2 regions of the Bacillus sp. JZ109 genome follow, and region 1 is predicted to be linked to the other one. Evidence: predicted binding sites of a transcription regulator. Region 1 holds the regulator's gene; the other holds the start of a gene.
The links. The regulator LexA, encoded in region 1, represses DNA repair genes until DNA is damaged. The targets are predictions, from matches to a motif close to CGAACATATGTTCG.
Positions count from the first base shown of each region.

Region 2: a site for LexA is predicted at 2,770-2,783, ahead of uvrB (excinuclease ABC subunit UvrB). Genes of this name have one in related genera too.

Region 1 is NZ_CP096388.1:2,219,594-2,226,516, forward strand. Features, by position in the region: gene M1D94_RS11720 (DUF896 domain-containing protein) at 152-385, opposite strand; gene M1D94_RS11725 (YneB family resolvase-like protein) at 449-1,102, opposite strand; gene yneA (cell division suppressor protein YneA) at 1,121-1,438, opposite strand; gene lexA (transcriptional repressor LexA) at 1,588-2,205, shown strand; partial or broken gene M1D94_RS11740 (hypothetical protein) at 2,576-2,834, opposite strand; gene fosM (FosM family fosfomycin resistance protein) at 2,743-3,177, opposite strand; gene M1D94_RS11750 (YndM family protein) at 3,386-3,835, shown strand; gene pghL (gamma-polyglutamate hydrolase PghL) at 3,862-4,620, opposite strand; gene M1D94_RS11760 (hypothetical protein) at 4,844-5,158, opposite strand; gene M1D94_RS11765 (YndJ family protein) at 5,248-6,888, opposite strand; gene M1D94_RS11770 (DUF4166 domain-containing protein) at 6,885-6,923, opposite strand, start outside.
Region 2 is NZ_CP096388.1:611,299-618,221, reverse strand. Features, by position in the region: gene uvrA (excinuclease ABC subunit UvrA) at 1-698, opposite strand, end outside; gene uvrB (excinuclease ABC subunit UvrB) at 706-2,691, opposite strand; gene M1D94_RS03155 (CsbA family protein) at 2,877-3,107, opposite strand; gene M1D94_RS03150 (PEP/pyruvate-binding domain-containing protein) at 3,553-6,048, shown strand; gene M1D94_RS03145 (TetR/AcrR family transcriptional regulator) at 6,124-6,693, shown strand; gene M1D94_RS03140 (MFS transporter) at 6,724-6,923, shown strand, end outside.

The DNA.
Region 1 (6,923 bases):
TGTGTTGTACCCTTACATCATAAATGTCTGACGACTTTTTCTCAACTGTTTCAGCTTAAATTTGAGAGAAACTTGTTGAATTTTGTCACATAAGAGTTTTGATTATAGTATATGCAAAAGAGGAATACGATATTGCCGTATTCCTCTTATATTAGTGAAGTTTGTTATTTCTTTGTTCTCTTTTTAGCTTTTCTGGTGTAACATCATTGCCTTCTGGGTCAATGATTTTCACACTTTTTAACGTGTTCTTCATAGAAGAACGAAAACCTTTCAAGTACTCTTGACGGAGCTTTTGCTGTTCGGCTTTTTCTTCTTCTGTAATAACGCCAGCTTTAGCTTTGGCAGCAAGTTCATTAATTCTGGCAATTTTCGCGTTTGAAATCATGTTAAACTCCTTTATTGCATTTTGTCTATATAGTACTAGATCAAAAAAAGTTTTACAACTGATTCACTCTGCTGTCTCTTCATTCTCTATGTATTCCTGAAAACGCCGGTGAACGGTTGCTTTAGAGACATCATAGCCAAACCCTCTTAGGGTAGCCGCGATTTCAGCAAACGTCAGTTTATTCGCTCTCAGGCGGACGATCTCTGAGATTGGCACCTCTATTTTTTCTTTTCCACTGTTCCCATGTTGGTTTTTTAAGTTTTTTTGCGGTTTAAAACCGTTTTTTACTGCACGTTTCATTCCCCGTCTGATTTTCATGTTGTGAATCTTTCGCTGATACTCTTCCACAATGCTGACGATTTCCAAGACCATTGAGTCAGCCTCCGATAACTCCAGTTCACCTCTATGAGCCGTTGTATAGACTTTCACACCTTCTCTATAAATACAATGAAGCAGTGCGATTTTTGCGTTTCCCCGTCCGAGCCTAGTCTCATCCTGAACCAAAATGACATCAATTCCAGCGTTCTTAATCACATCAAGCAGCTCAAATACACCATCCCGATCCATTTCATATCCGCTGGCTTTTTCTGAAATCACTTTGACCACTTCCATGCCGTTCTCCGCTGCAATGGCCGTAAGCTCCTCCTCCTGCCGCTTTAATGACGTTTCCTGCTGTTCTTTATTTGTGCTTACACGGGCATAAATGAGTGCTTTCATTTTATCTCTCTTTCCTCTCTATCTTACAGTTGCTAATTCATATGCATCCTGATGCTTCTTTTTCAATGGGATCACTAACTCATCACCCGGCTGGATATCAGAGGTTTGAAGTTGATTTTTATCAGCTACCCATTCAATAAAATCATTTTTGTTTATCTTTTTTGTATCGGCTACCTGATCAGCAATTGACCAGAGTGTGTCGCCTTGCTGGACTTCTATTTTAACATACTGATTAAGCTCTTGGCCGCTGCTTGTATATGACAGCATAAGGATAACCGCGCTCAAAATCACTGTGAACAGACCGACAAAAATAATAGATTCTTTACTCATGATCATAACCTCCAACAGGAATGTTTGTTCGCATTTTTATAATTTCAGTATATACGAACAAACGTTTCTGTCAATTGTTTTTTCGAACCTATGTTTGTACTGTAAGGAAAATCATGCTATAATCTTCTTAAAATCGACGTTTTGAGGTGCGAAAAATGACGAAGCTATCAAAAAGGCAACTTGATATCCTCCGTTTTATTAAAGCAGAGGTTAAATCAAAAGGATATCCGCCTTCCGTGAGAGAGATCGGAGAGGCTGTCGGGCTTGCGTCCAGCTCTACTGTCCACGGCCATTTGGCCCGCTTGGAAACAAAAGGGCTGATCAGACGGGATCCGACAAAACCAAGAGCAATAGAAATTCTTGATGAAGAAGTAGACATTCCGCAAAGCCAGGTCGTTAATGTACCGGTCATCGGGAAAGTCACGGCGGGATCTCCTATTACAGCAGTAGAAAATATTGAAGAATATTTTCCGCTCCCTGACCGCATGGTTCCTCCAGACGAGCATGTATTTATGCTGGAGATTATGGGAGACAGTATGATAGATGCTGGTATTCTCGATAAGGACTATGTCATCGTTAAACAGCAAAACACAGCGAACAATGGGGAAATTGTAGTTGCGATGACAGAAGATGATGAAGCAACTGTAAAACGATTCTATAAAGAGGATACACACATTCGCTTGCAGCCTGAGAACCCAACGATGGAACCTATCATTTTGCAGAATGTCAGCATTCTAGGGAAAGTGATTGGCGTGTTCAGAACCGTCCATTAATCTATTGATCTATCAGATGCATGAAATAACCCCCTTTTCCTTTACGGAGAGGGGGTTTGTTGTTCAAAAAAAGCAGGCTCGCCCTGACTTTTGGGTGCGAGCCTGAATAGGAGGAAAAAGAACATCATGTTTACACCATAATTATCCACCAAACAATTGTTGAAGTCAAGAAATTTTCTTTCCTTCAGGAAACTTTTATTCAAAATATGAACGTTTAGAATATTAGACGCTATCTTCTTAAAAACGTTTCATTTTTAGGTCGTGGAAGGATGCGGTTTTATATTTATTAAAGGGCGAGGCAATTGATATAACTGAAAATTTAGTACATAGTTTAGGTAGTTCAACACTCTGTTAAAACAGCTCGCTTTCTTCATATAAAATGTAATATGTATTTCAAATTCTCCTTCACCGAATCACTTGTGCAGTTCAAAAGATATGGCATCGTTGAACTAATCGGGTAGAAACCTTCCCCAAACATAAAGTCTCCACCAACACCCTTCTTTAAATTTAACCTTATATGAAATATGGTGTGTGATATCAAAAGGCCGTTTCATCATAAAAGTGCATATGGGTTTTTTCTTGTTTGTAATATCGAAGCTTGTCTTGAAGTGTTCCGGTATGAAATTCAAATTTGTGGCCGTCAGGGTCGGTAAAATAAATTGATTTTCGATCGCGTTCATCTCGTTCTCTGCCAGGCAGAATATTGACATGAAGTCTTTTTAATTTAGCTGATACCTCCTCAAATTCATGATCTTCAATTGTAAAAGCAATATGGGTATAAGAAAGCTTAATGTCATTTCTCGGGATGTCTGGTTCTTCATTAAGCGCTAGCCAGATGCCGTTCATGTCAAAATATGCAGTTGTTCTTCCCTTTACCAAAAGCTTTGCATCAAACACTTTTTGATAAAAATCAATCGATGTATCCAAATGCGAAACTGAAAATAACAAGTGATTGATTCCTTTTATCTCCACAAATCATTCCCCCCTTGAAAGCTGATCATCCACATATACGTCTTTTTTCATAAGAAAGTTTCATACTGCTGAAAAAAAATACCAGTGTAAACAAAAACGGACTGTTTAAAATAGTAACATGACCATTATGAATGGTTTTGAATTGCATTATTTATCATTTGTTTACGCCCAAGAATTTTCTTCAAAAAATAACAATTTAGGTGGTCAAATGAAACATATCATTGCGCTTGCTTCAAAGATTGCTTTCACTCTCGCCCTTTTATATGTGATTTTGGACAGAGTCTATCACGCATCCTTTTTAAGTGTGATGTTTATTGCACTTTTCTTAGGTTTTGTTTCCTATCTTTCTGGTGACATGCTCGTCTTACCCAGAACAAACAATATTACAGCTTCATTGGCTGACTTTGGCCTTTCATTCGTTATTCTTTGGGTATTTGTTTTAACCCAAACAAGAAACGATTTCTCACCATTTGGAGCAGCTCTCCTTTCCGCTGCCTGTCTTACTGTTTTTGAATACTTTTTTCATCGGTATTTACTGAAAAATGTGCTTGATGAAAATTTCCGAAATGAACTGTCAGCGAGAGATAACACGTTGCAGTATCAAACGGAAGCCGCGGACGAGCTATTTCCCGAAACGAAAGAGAAACATAAGGAATAGGAGGCTGTCTTATCGCCTCCTATTTTTCAGTAGCTATTTTTGAGAAAACGGAACATCACTTCTGTATACTTATAAAACCTCTCATTTTGAGTAACAGCTCTGCTTTTTAAAGAAAAGATGCCGAACAAAGACTTTCTAAAGCCTGTGCTCATTTCTATCTGGATACTTAAACCTGTTTTTGATTTATTTGCAATGTTATTCGGACTAACGCCCGCATGCGGATGGTCCGTATTGAGCAATACAGCAGGAAAACCGGCATGCTGCAATTTCTCAACTAAATCTGCCGCTCTTACGCGATCTGTACCGCCGACTTCGATCTGCTGATCTTCTTCTGCGTACCCGTGTAATGAAATGACATATTCATGATTTCCCGTCATTTTAAGGGCCCGAGGTTCATCAAAGTGCGTGCTCGTAATGTGCAGGACTGAGTTTCCTGTCGATTTTAAGCCTTCAAATAAATACATCGAGTACTCTTTGCTGAGCTCTCTCGCTACTTCACTTGTCCCGCCTTCAATACCTCCTCCGTGAATAGCTAAAACAAGAACAGGGCTTCCGGTTTCTTTCGTAAAAATGTCGTAATCAGAAGGATCTTCATTGTTTTTTAATTCCTCAAAATTCTGATATACATCTTCAGCATAAATTGAAGAAATCGGAGTAAATACCATAAAAATAAACAATAATTTTACAATTTTAATAGTTGATGGAAAACGTTTGGCTATGTTACAATCAACATGCTTCAAGGAATGGAGCAAACGGCGGAGCAGGGATACTTTGGCCGGTTTCATCTACTCCGCCTCTAAGTCCAAATCAACAGGATGTAGGTCTCTTTGAGGCTTTAGCACGAATTCTCTTGTCCTCCTTGTTAAATTTTTGTTAAATTCACAATATTATATACCATTAGCCCGGGCGCTGTTCTTCTCATTTTTGAATTTATGAAAAGTAAGCTGGCACCACCTCCCCCATTTCCATACAAAACAAAAATGCACCTGCCCTTTGGCCTGTGCATTTTTATTTTCTCTTCATTCTTCGTTTTTTTGCTTGATTTAATTTCATGATGTTTTTTTCAATTTTTCTTATGTTTCGCCTTTGCGGGATTGTTTTCATTTCATAATAAACAGAAATAAACCCGCTTAATGTCACTGCTGCAATATAAAGGGCGCGCTGTTTGATCATCCGGTCAGCGTGTCCATGATCATTCGCTTCTTTTTCCAGCCTTTCGATCACAGTTTTATCAAACAGCTGATCGACATACACTTGTTTCATTCCCACTGCAAACCCCGCAGCCAGCCAAAGAATCAGAAATAAACTGATATAAAACACCATAAACCCTTCCTTTCCTGTCTTGATGCGGCGCAGAATTTTTTTAAAACAGTGCATCTATTACAACTGGCAGACGAAGCTTCTTCTTTGTGTTAGGTTCTTTCAATAGGCTGGTTAATATGTGTAATGCTGTAATGAACAGTTAGAAATTTTATTCCAAACAGCCACATATGATGAACAGCGGTTAATTTGTTGTCATGTGCAGCTTCTATCAGAAAGGTTTCAGATAAAGGAAGCGGACAAGTTCCCGCTATTGTTTGCAGATAAATCCCCTCATCCCCCGCTCTGCTTTTTCTCCGCCTGCTTGTTAAAACCAGCTTCTCCTGATGATGATATGGTTTTAAAATACCTGTCATGCTACTGAATGGAAGCGGTAAAGAAATATTCATATACCCCTCTCCATTTGAACGATACACTGAATAAAGAGCGGTAAAAATGGTTTCGTTTTTTTCATTTGTTCTAATCCAGGCACGTACTCTTTCCCTTCCTTCTTTTTTCGAATGAACACCTCTTATCTTGCTGTACATCCTATACCAGTCAGGATTCGTCGAAAGATGTATTTGACCGATTCTTCTGCTGAACCATTCGTAAACAATTGCAAGCGGCCGAAACCACGTGCTCCATGTTACTTTTGCTTTAATATTGTATTCGATGGTTTGTTCATAAAACGAAAGAATGAGCGGCGCCAGTTTTTCTGGTGAAAAATCTTTTGAACGCAGGCTGCCCATATCATCCACAAGTCCGCTGTACCGAGCGTTATTTTCAGCTTGAATGCTAGCTAAAAATTCTTCTCCAATCTTTCTTTTTCCGTAGATACGGCTGAATGTCTTTACACTGTCTGCATCAAAAGACTTCGGATCCTCTATTCTCCACCCTATGAGAGCGGGCAAGATAACACCAAACGCGTTGACAAAACCGTGAATCCAAATCATCTGATTGATGGTCAATGTAACTTCTTGCCGAAATACACCAAATGAATAAATCATCGAGAAAGCAATCGTTATCATTAAAACAGCGGAAGAAACCCGAATAAGAAATGTCCCCGTCTTGGTGCGAAAAGCTGCCGTGAACACCAAAAATGCATGAAGATAAATCGCCGCCATATAAATGCTAACCGCAATGACATCAAGTGTTTTTGAATATGTGATGCCCAGTGCGATAAGAAGGGGCGAAAGCAAAATCACCCATGTTATCCAACTATACAACATTCGATGTTTTCTAATGGTTCTGCCGAGTAAGCCGTTGAAGATCGGGATCAGAAAAGCAGAATAGTGAAAGTGGACAGCAGTCAGCAAAATGATGAGAGGGCCAAATTGCATGATCTGCAAATGGGCAGCATAAGCAAAAAAACAAAATCCTCCTCCCGCCAAATAAATAAGACCGAACAAAACTGATGTTTCTTCGATTCTATGTATCTTTGTTTCCCAAAGGCGGAGGATCGCATACAATGCAATAAAAACTGTGTACATCCACCAGATTAGCGCGAAACCTCCAACCTCCGTCACTAGAGCCAGCACCGCAAAGAATGCGGCTACCGGATAGCACTGGATTAGCCCATATTCCATAAACTGAGCAGCACGAACCGGCGATTGACGAAAAACAAAAGGGAAAATTCCCGGCACAAAAAATAGAATGGATAACAAAACGAGTGCCTCTGCCACTGAAATATCCGGTGCTTCCGCTGCAAGAAATCCTATAAAACAAAGCGCACTGACTATGCCATTTCGTTTCATGATTCTCTCTCTTCCTCCTGAAACGTTCCTTTATA
Region 2 (6,923 bases), 1.6 Mb from region 1:
CGTCCTTCACCTAAACGGAGCGCCGTTTCCAATGAATCTGACAGCCGGGCTGCCACGCCTTCTTTCACGACAATCCGGTCAATGACTACCTCAATGGAATGCTTCTTGTTCTTTTCTAATTCGATATCGTCGGAAAGCTCAGCCATCTCGCCGTCAATTCTGACTCTGACATAGCCTTGTTTTCTAATCTGTTCAAGCACTTTGACATGAGCGCCTTTTCGGCCCGAGACAATCGGCGCCAGCACCTGAAGCTTCGTCCGTTCCGGGTATTCCAGAATTCTGTCCACCATTTGCTCGATGGTCTGGGATGTAATCTCAATTCCGTGTTCCGGACAATGAGGCTTCCCTACTCTCGCATATAAAAGACGCAGATAATCATAAATCTCAGTTACCGTACCGACAGTAGACCTCGGATTGCGGCTCGTTGTTTTCTGATCAATGCTGATGGCGGGAGAGAGCCCCTCAATTGCATCCACATCAGGCTTATCCATTTGCCCTAAAAACTGGCGGGCATAAGCAGACAGCGACTCGACATACCGTCTCTGTCCTTCAGCATATATCGTGTCAAAGGCAAGGGAGGATTTACCTGATCCGGACAAACCCGTGACAACGACAAGCTGATCTCTCGGAATCGTTACATCTATATTTTTCAGGTTATGCGCCCTGGCTCCCTTCACCTCTATCCGATCCATAGCCATTTGTTCATCATCCTTCCGCTTTTAGCTCTAAAAGTAAATCGCGAAGCTCCGCGGCTCTCTCAAAGTCAAGCGCCTTGGCGGCTTCCTTCATTTCATGCTCCATCTGTTCAACGACTTTCTGGCGTTCTTTCTTCGTCATTTTCGACAGCTTCGGCGCAGCTTTTGTTTTGTATTCCGCTTTATCCTCAGCTGCTACTGTGGCACGAATGACATCGCGAATTTCTTTATTTATCGTTTTCGGCGTAATGCCGTGCTCTTCATTAAACCGCTCCTGCTGCTCGCGTCGGCGTTTTGTTTCATTAATCGCAATTTCCATAGACTTCGTTATTTTATCGGCGTACATAATGACGCGGCCTTCCGCATTTCTCGCTGCCCGTCCGATGGTCTGGATCAGCGACCGCTCCGAACGAAGGAAACCTTCCTTATCCGCATCCAAAATCGCAACAAGGGATACTTCGGGAATGTCCAAACCTTCCCTCAGCAGGTTGATGCCGACAAGCACATCGTACTTGCCAAGGCGCAGGTCGCGGATAATTTCAATCCGTTCAAGCGTCTTGATTTCAGAATGCAGATAGTTTACTTTAATGCCGATTTCCTTTAAATAATCGGTCAGATCCTCTGACATCTTCTTCGTCAAAGTTGTCACAAGCACCCGTTCATTCCGCTCTATTCTAGCTTGAATTTCGCCGATCAAGTCGTCAATCTGACCTTCGATTGGACGGACGTCAATAAGCGGGTCAAGAAGCCCCGTCGGACGAATGATCTGTTCGACCATTTCATCTGTATGTTCAATCTCGTACGGCCCTGGTGTTGCGGATACATACACGATATTGTGCATATGCTTTTCAAATTCCTCAAAACGAAGCGGACGGTTATCAAGCGCTGATGGAAGCCGGAAGCCGTGATCCACGAGCACCTGTTTCCGCGCCTGGTCTCCGTTAAACATGCCGCGCACCTGGGGAATTGTCACATGCGACTCATCCACCACGATCATAAAATCGTCTGGGAAATAATCAAGAAGCGTATACGGCGTTGAACCTGGAGGCCGCAGAGTCAAATGTCTTGAATAGTTCTCGATGCCGGAGCAGAAACCCATTTCACGCATCATTTCAAGATCATATCTTGTCCGCTGCTCTAAACGCTGCGCTTCAAGGAGCTTTCCGTTTTCATGCATGACCTTTAGCTGCTCCTCAAGCTCCTTCTCGATATTTTGAATCGCCTTCTCCATTTTCTCGGCCCGCGTTACGAAGTGGGAAGCCGGGAAAATCGCAACATGATCTCGGTCGCCGAGAATTTCTCCTGTCAGCGCATCCACTTCCCGAATCCGTTCGATTTCGTCACCGAAAAATTCAACTCTGATACAATGCTCATCACGGGATGCCGGAAAGATTTCCACTACATCCCCGCGCACACGAAATGTACCGCGCTGAAAGTCGATATCGTTGCGGGCATATTGGATGTCTACAAGTTTTCTGAGCAGCTCATTGCGCTCAATTTCCATTTCAGTCCGCAGTGACACGACCATTTCCCGGTATTCCTCAGGCGAACCGAGGCCGTATATACAAGACACACTCGCAATAATAATGACATCTCTGCGCTCAAACAAAGCTGATGTGGCGGAGTGTCTCAGTTTATCAATTTCATCATTAATACTAGCGTCTTTCTCTATAAATGTATCCGTTTGAGGCACATACGCCTCCGGCTGATAATAATCATAGTAGCTGACAAAATACTCGACAGCATTGTTCGGAAAAAATTCCTTGAACTCACTGTAAAGCTGTCCAGCAAGGGTTTTGTTATGGGCAATCACGAGAGTCGGCTTATTGACTTCTTTAATCAAATTAGACACCGTAAATGTTTTCCCAGTTCCTGTCGCACCCAGCAGAGTCTGATGCTTCTTGCCCTCCTGAATTCCTTTCACAAGCTTTTCAATGGCTTTCGGCTGATCTCCCTGGGGCTGATATTTCGAGACTAACTCAAAGCGATCTTTCACAAAAATAAGCCTCCGTTTCTTTAACGAAATCTTCCTATAGATATAGTAACACAATGGAAAGCAAAATCACTAAAAATACGAACTAAAGTTCGGTGGTTTTTTATTTCCAGCTGTTTTTGTGTATAAAAAACCTGCTTTTAAATCGTAAAAGCAGGTATTCAGTCTTTATATTCATTATGTCCGATTTATTCTTCTTTTTTCTCTGCAGCTTTTTTGGCCATGTACAGTCCGCCAGCCACAAGAGACACAACATCCAATCCTACAATAAAATACGTTTCTGTATAGCCTTTTAAATAAGAGGCAAACAGCAATGCAGCTGTTAAAGCGATCGCCACATAATGATTAAAGGTGACTCTAGTAAATAGAACAACAAGCATAAAAGGGAAAAACAATGCAAAAACGGCTTTTGTAATCAACAAAAACCCTCCTCAGGGATTCTTCATCTGATCTGATTATAGTAAAAAATGAAGAATCGGACAATCGTGCATTCGCTCCCTCTCCTACACCATACCCCTTTTCAGCCAAAATCAATCACCATATTTGCATTTTGGTGCTGGTCAAAACTTATTCCATGGTGCCGCTGTTCTAATCAGCGGCACTTTTTTTATTACATCATCAAGTCCGTCGCCAGATTCCGAGAATAAAAGAAAATAGGCATACAGTACCAGTACGGCCGCATTTTCCAGGATAATATAACCAACTTAACTATTCATTTTATTTAGGACTTTCTGCGTTTGACAGCATTTTCCTGAAAACCTACAATTGAATGATAGTGTTTACTATCATTTTTTAAACACAGGCTCCGCAATAAAAAGACTAGAGAGAAAAACAAAATGAATGAAGAAAAGAGGGGTTTCAAATATGTATTCTGTTTTATTTCGCCAGGCAGAAGAGTCCAGCCAGCTGGCTGGAGCAAAAGGAATGAATTTGATTAAATTGACCAAACACGGTCTTCCTGTTCCGGACGGGTTTATTATTCAAACGAATGCGCTCGCACGTTTTATGGAGGACAACCAGCTTCAAGAGACTAGTGAAAACGTCGAAAGCGGGATCATTTCTGGAACATTTTCGGATGAGCTGAAAGATGAGCTGACTAGTTCCTTTTATAAGCTTAGAGAATCATATCGATCCGTAGCCGTGCGTTCTTCGTCTGCTTCGGAAGATTTAGAAGGCGCCTCATTCGCGGGTCAATATGAAACCTACTTAAATATCAAAACAGAGGAAGAGTTTCTGGCTAAAGTGAAAGAATGCTGGGCCTCATTTTTTTCTGGGCGGGTCAGCAGCTATAAGAAAAAAATGAACAATCAAATCGCAGAGTCGTTAATGGGAATAGTCGTTCAGGGGCTGATCGATTCAGAAATGTCAGGTGTTATCTTCAGCCGCAACCCTGTTACCCATGATGATAGAGAGCTTTTAATCAGCGCCAGCTACGGGTTGGGTGAAGCTGTTGTTTCAGGAAGTGTTACCCCAGACACGTTCATTGTTAATAAATCTTCGTTTGAGATTCAGAAAGAAATAGGTGCAAAGGAAATCTACATGGAGTCTGCGGCAGAAGGAATTGCTGAAAAAGAAACGAGTGAAGACATGCGCAGCCGTTTTTGCCTTACAGATGAACAAGTGATTGAATTGGCTGAAATCACAAAAAAAACCGAAGACCTGTACGGATATCCTGTCGATATAGAATTTGGAATTGCTGATCATCAAATATACCTTCTGCAAGCTCGCCCGATTACAACCATTGATCAGGACAAAAAGGCGGCAGAAGAAAAACGCAGCTTCATGATTACCGACACTGATATGAATGATTTCTGGCTTAACATGGAGTCTAATATTGAAGGTCCGGTGAGTCCGTTATTTTCATCCTTCATCGTGCCAGCATTGGAATATGGCTTGAAGAAGAGCATGCAAAAGTTTCCGATTGGTGTAGTTGTTGATGAAGTAAAACTTTATCGCGGACATATTTATTCCAAAAACCAAGGTGGACAGCAGCCTCCTTCTGAAGACTGCGGCAAAGAGCTTTTCCCGATTTTATCGGAGCATATGTATGACATCATCAATCACACATACCTCCCTTTTTACCGGACACTGGACCAGCTCGCACAAACTGAGCATACCGCAGAAAGCGCACTGGATGCTTTTCAAAAACTAAAGGCCTTTTATCTCACGGCTTATGAAGAGCACTTCAATATCGTTTTCCCGCAAATCCTTTTAACAAACAAACTGCAAGCGATGTATCAGGACATTCAAGGAGAGTCCGAAAACGCTCATTTTTATGAGATGCTGACAGGAAAAATGAACAAATCACTGGAAACGGACCGTTGCTTATGGCTATTTTCTATGGAAGTTCAGGAGAACCCGAACCTTCTGACCATTTTTGAAAACAACAAGCCTGAACAGCTCCAGGAGAAATTAGAACAAACAGATGAGGGGAGACACTTCCTGAAGAACGTCCATGAATTCTTGCAAGAATACGGATGGAGATCTGTTAAAAGTCATGATCTGATTGAACAAATCTGGGTGGAAAATCCGTATTTCGCTCTGGCTAATATTCAAAATTATGTCCGTAATGGCTATCATTTTGACAATGAATTTCAGAAAACGAAAGAAAAACGAGAGAAATTATACAATGAATTCTTGGAAAACATAGAAGATCCCGGTTTGCGCACCGAATTTGACCGCTATTATCAATGGACACTGAACTCTGCAAATATAAAAGATGATCACCACTTTTATATTGACGCCATGCTGGATGCCAAGGCGAGAATCTTTCTGCTGAAGATAGGTGAATTGCTGGCGGAAAACGGTGTCATTCAAGATCGTGAGGACCTTTGGTTTTTATATGACGACGAAGTGGAACAAGCGCTTCTTCACCCTGTATCCCTGCAAGAAAAGGCTGAAAAACGCAGACAGATTTTTCATGAGTATGAGCTGGCCCAAGCCCCTGCCTACCTCGGCACCCCGACAAAAGAACAGCTCAAAGCAGCTGAAGAAATTGTCGGCGCTGTGATAGAGGATGAAAAAAACACAGAGAATCATATTTTTGGCATTGCGGCATCAAGCGGCATTGCGACAGGTCCGGTGAAAATCATTCGGGACGCCAATGAATTTTCTCAATTCGCGCCTGGGGACGTACTCGTTTGCAAGATGACCACACCGCTATGGACCAGCCTGTTTCAAGACGCCAAAGCGATTATTACAGACACAGGCGGCATTTTGTCTCACGCTGCGATTATTGCCCGTGAATACGGCATTCCAGCCGTTCTCGGCACACGCACGGCAACCGAAAGACTGCGAGACGGTGACATCATCACTGTTGACGGAAGCAGCGGCAAAATCACAGTTGTCAGCCGGTCCTGATGCGTCCCCCTCTTTCTTATACAAGCGGGGCGGGTGTATACTTGTCCTGCCAGTATACTCGTGAGGTGAAACGTATTGAGACCGACAAACAAGAGAATCCTTGACGCTGCCATGCAGCTGCTCGTCAAAAAAGGATATCGCGCAACAACTACAAAAGAAATTGCAGAAAAAGCAAATGTAAGTGAAGCGACGATTTTCAGGAACTTTAAAAACAAACAAGGACTAGTTGAGGCTTTGCTTTCTCAGCATTCTTCAAACAGAGGCAGCATTTTGGAACAAACAGAAGGGGATTTGTACAAAGACCTGCTTCATATCGGAACCTGTCTCTTGGAGGAGCTCGAACATAGAAAAGATATCATTAAAATCAGCTTTCGTGAACCGGCCATGTTTCAGGATGTCATTAACCACGTCACTGAATATCCCCAATCTATGAAACAGCTATTGGTTGATTATCTCAAAACAATGGGTGAGAAAGGGGTTATTCAGACAGGAAATGAAGCGGAGCATGCCGACGTGTTCATGTCGATTATCTTCGGTTATTTCATTCACCGTCTCCACTTAGGAGACCGGGTCATATCAATGCCCCAGGAAAAAATGCTGGAGCACAGCACAGCTCTATTTGTCAAAGGAATTTCTGCTGATTAACTCCTTGGCATAATAAAAAGGAGGATCCCAATGAGCTCAAGAAAAGAATGGGCGCTGATCGTCTCGCTATTATTGGGGGCCATTCTGGCTCCCATTAATTCAACGATGATCGCGGTCGCGCTCTCATCTATTTCCCATACGTATAACGAGTCCATCGCAAGCATCACTTGGGTGGTTACCGTTTATTTAATCGTGATGGCAGTCACACAGCCGATTGCAGGAAAGCTGGG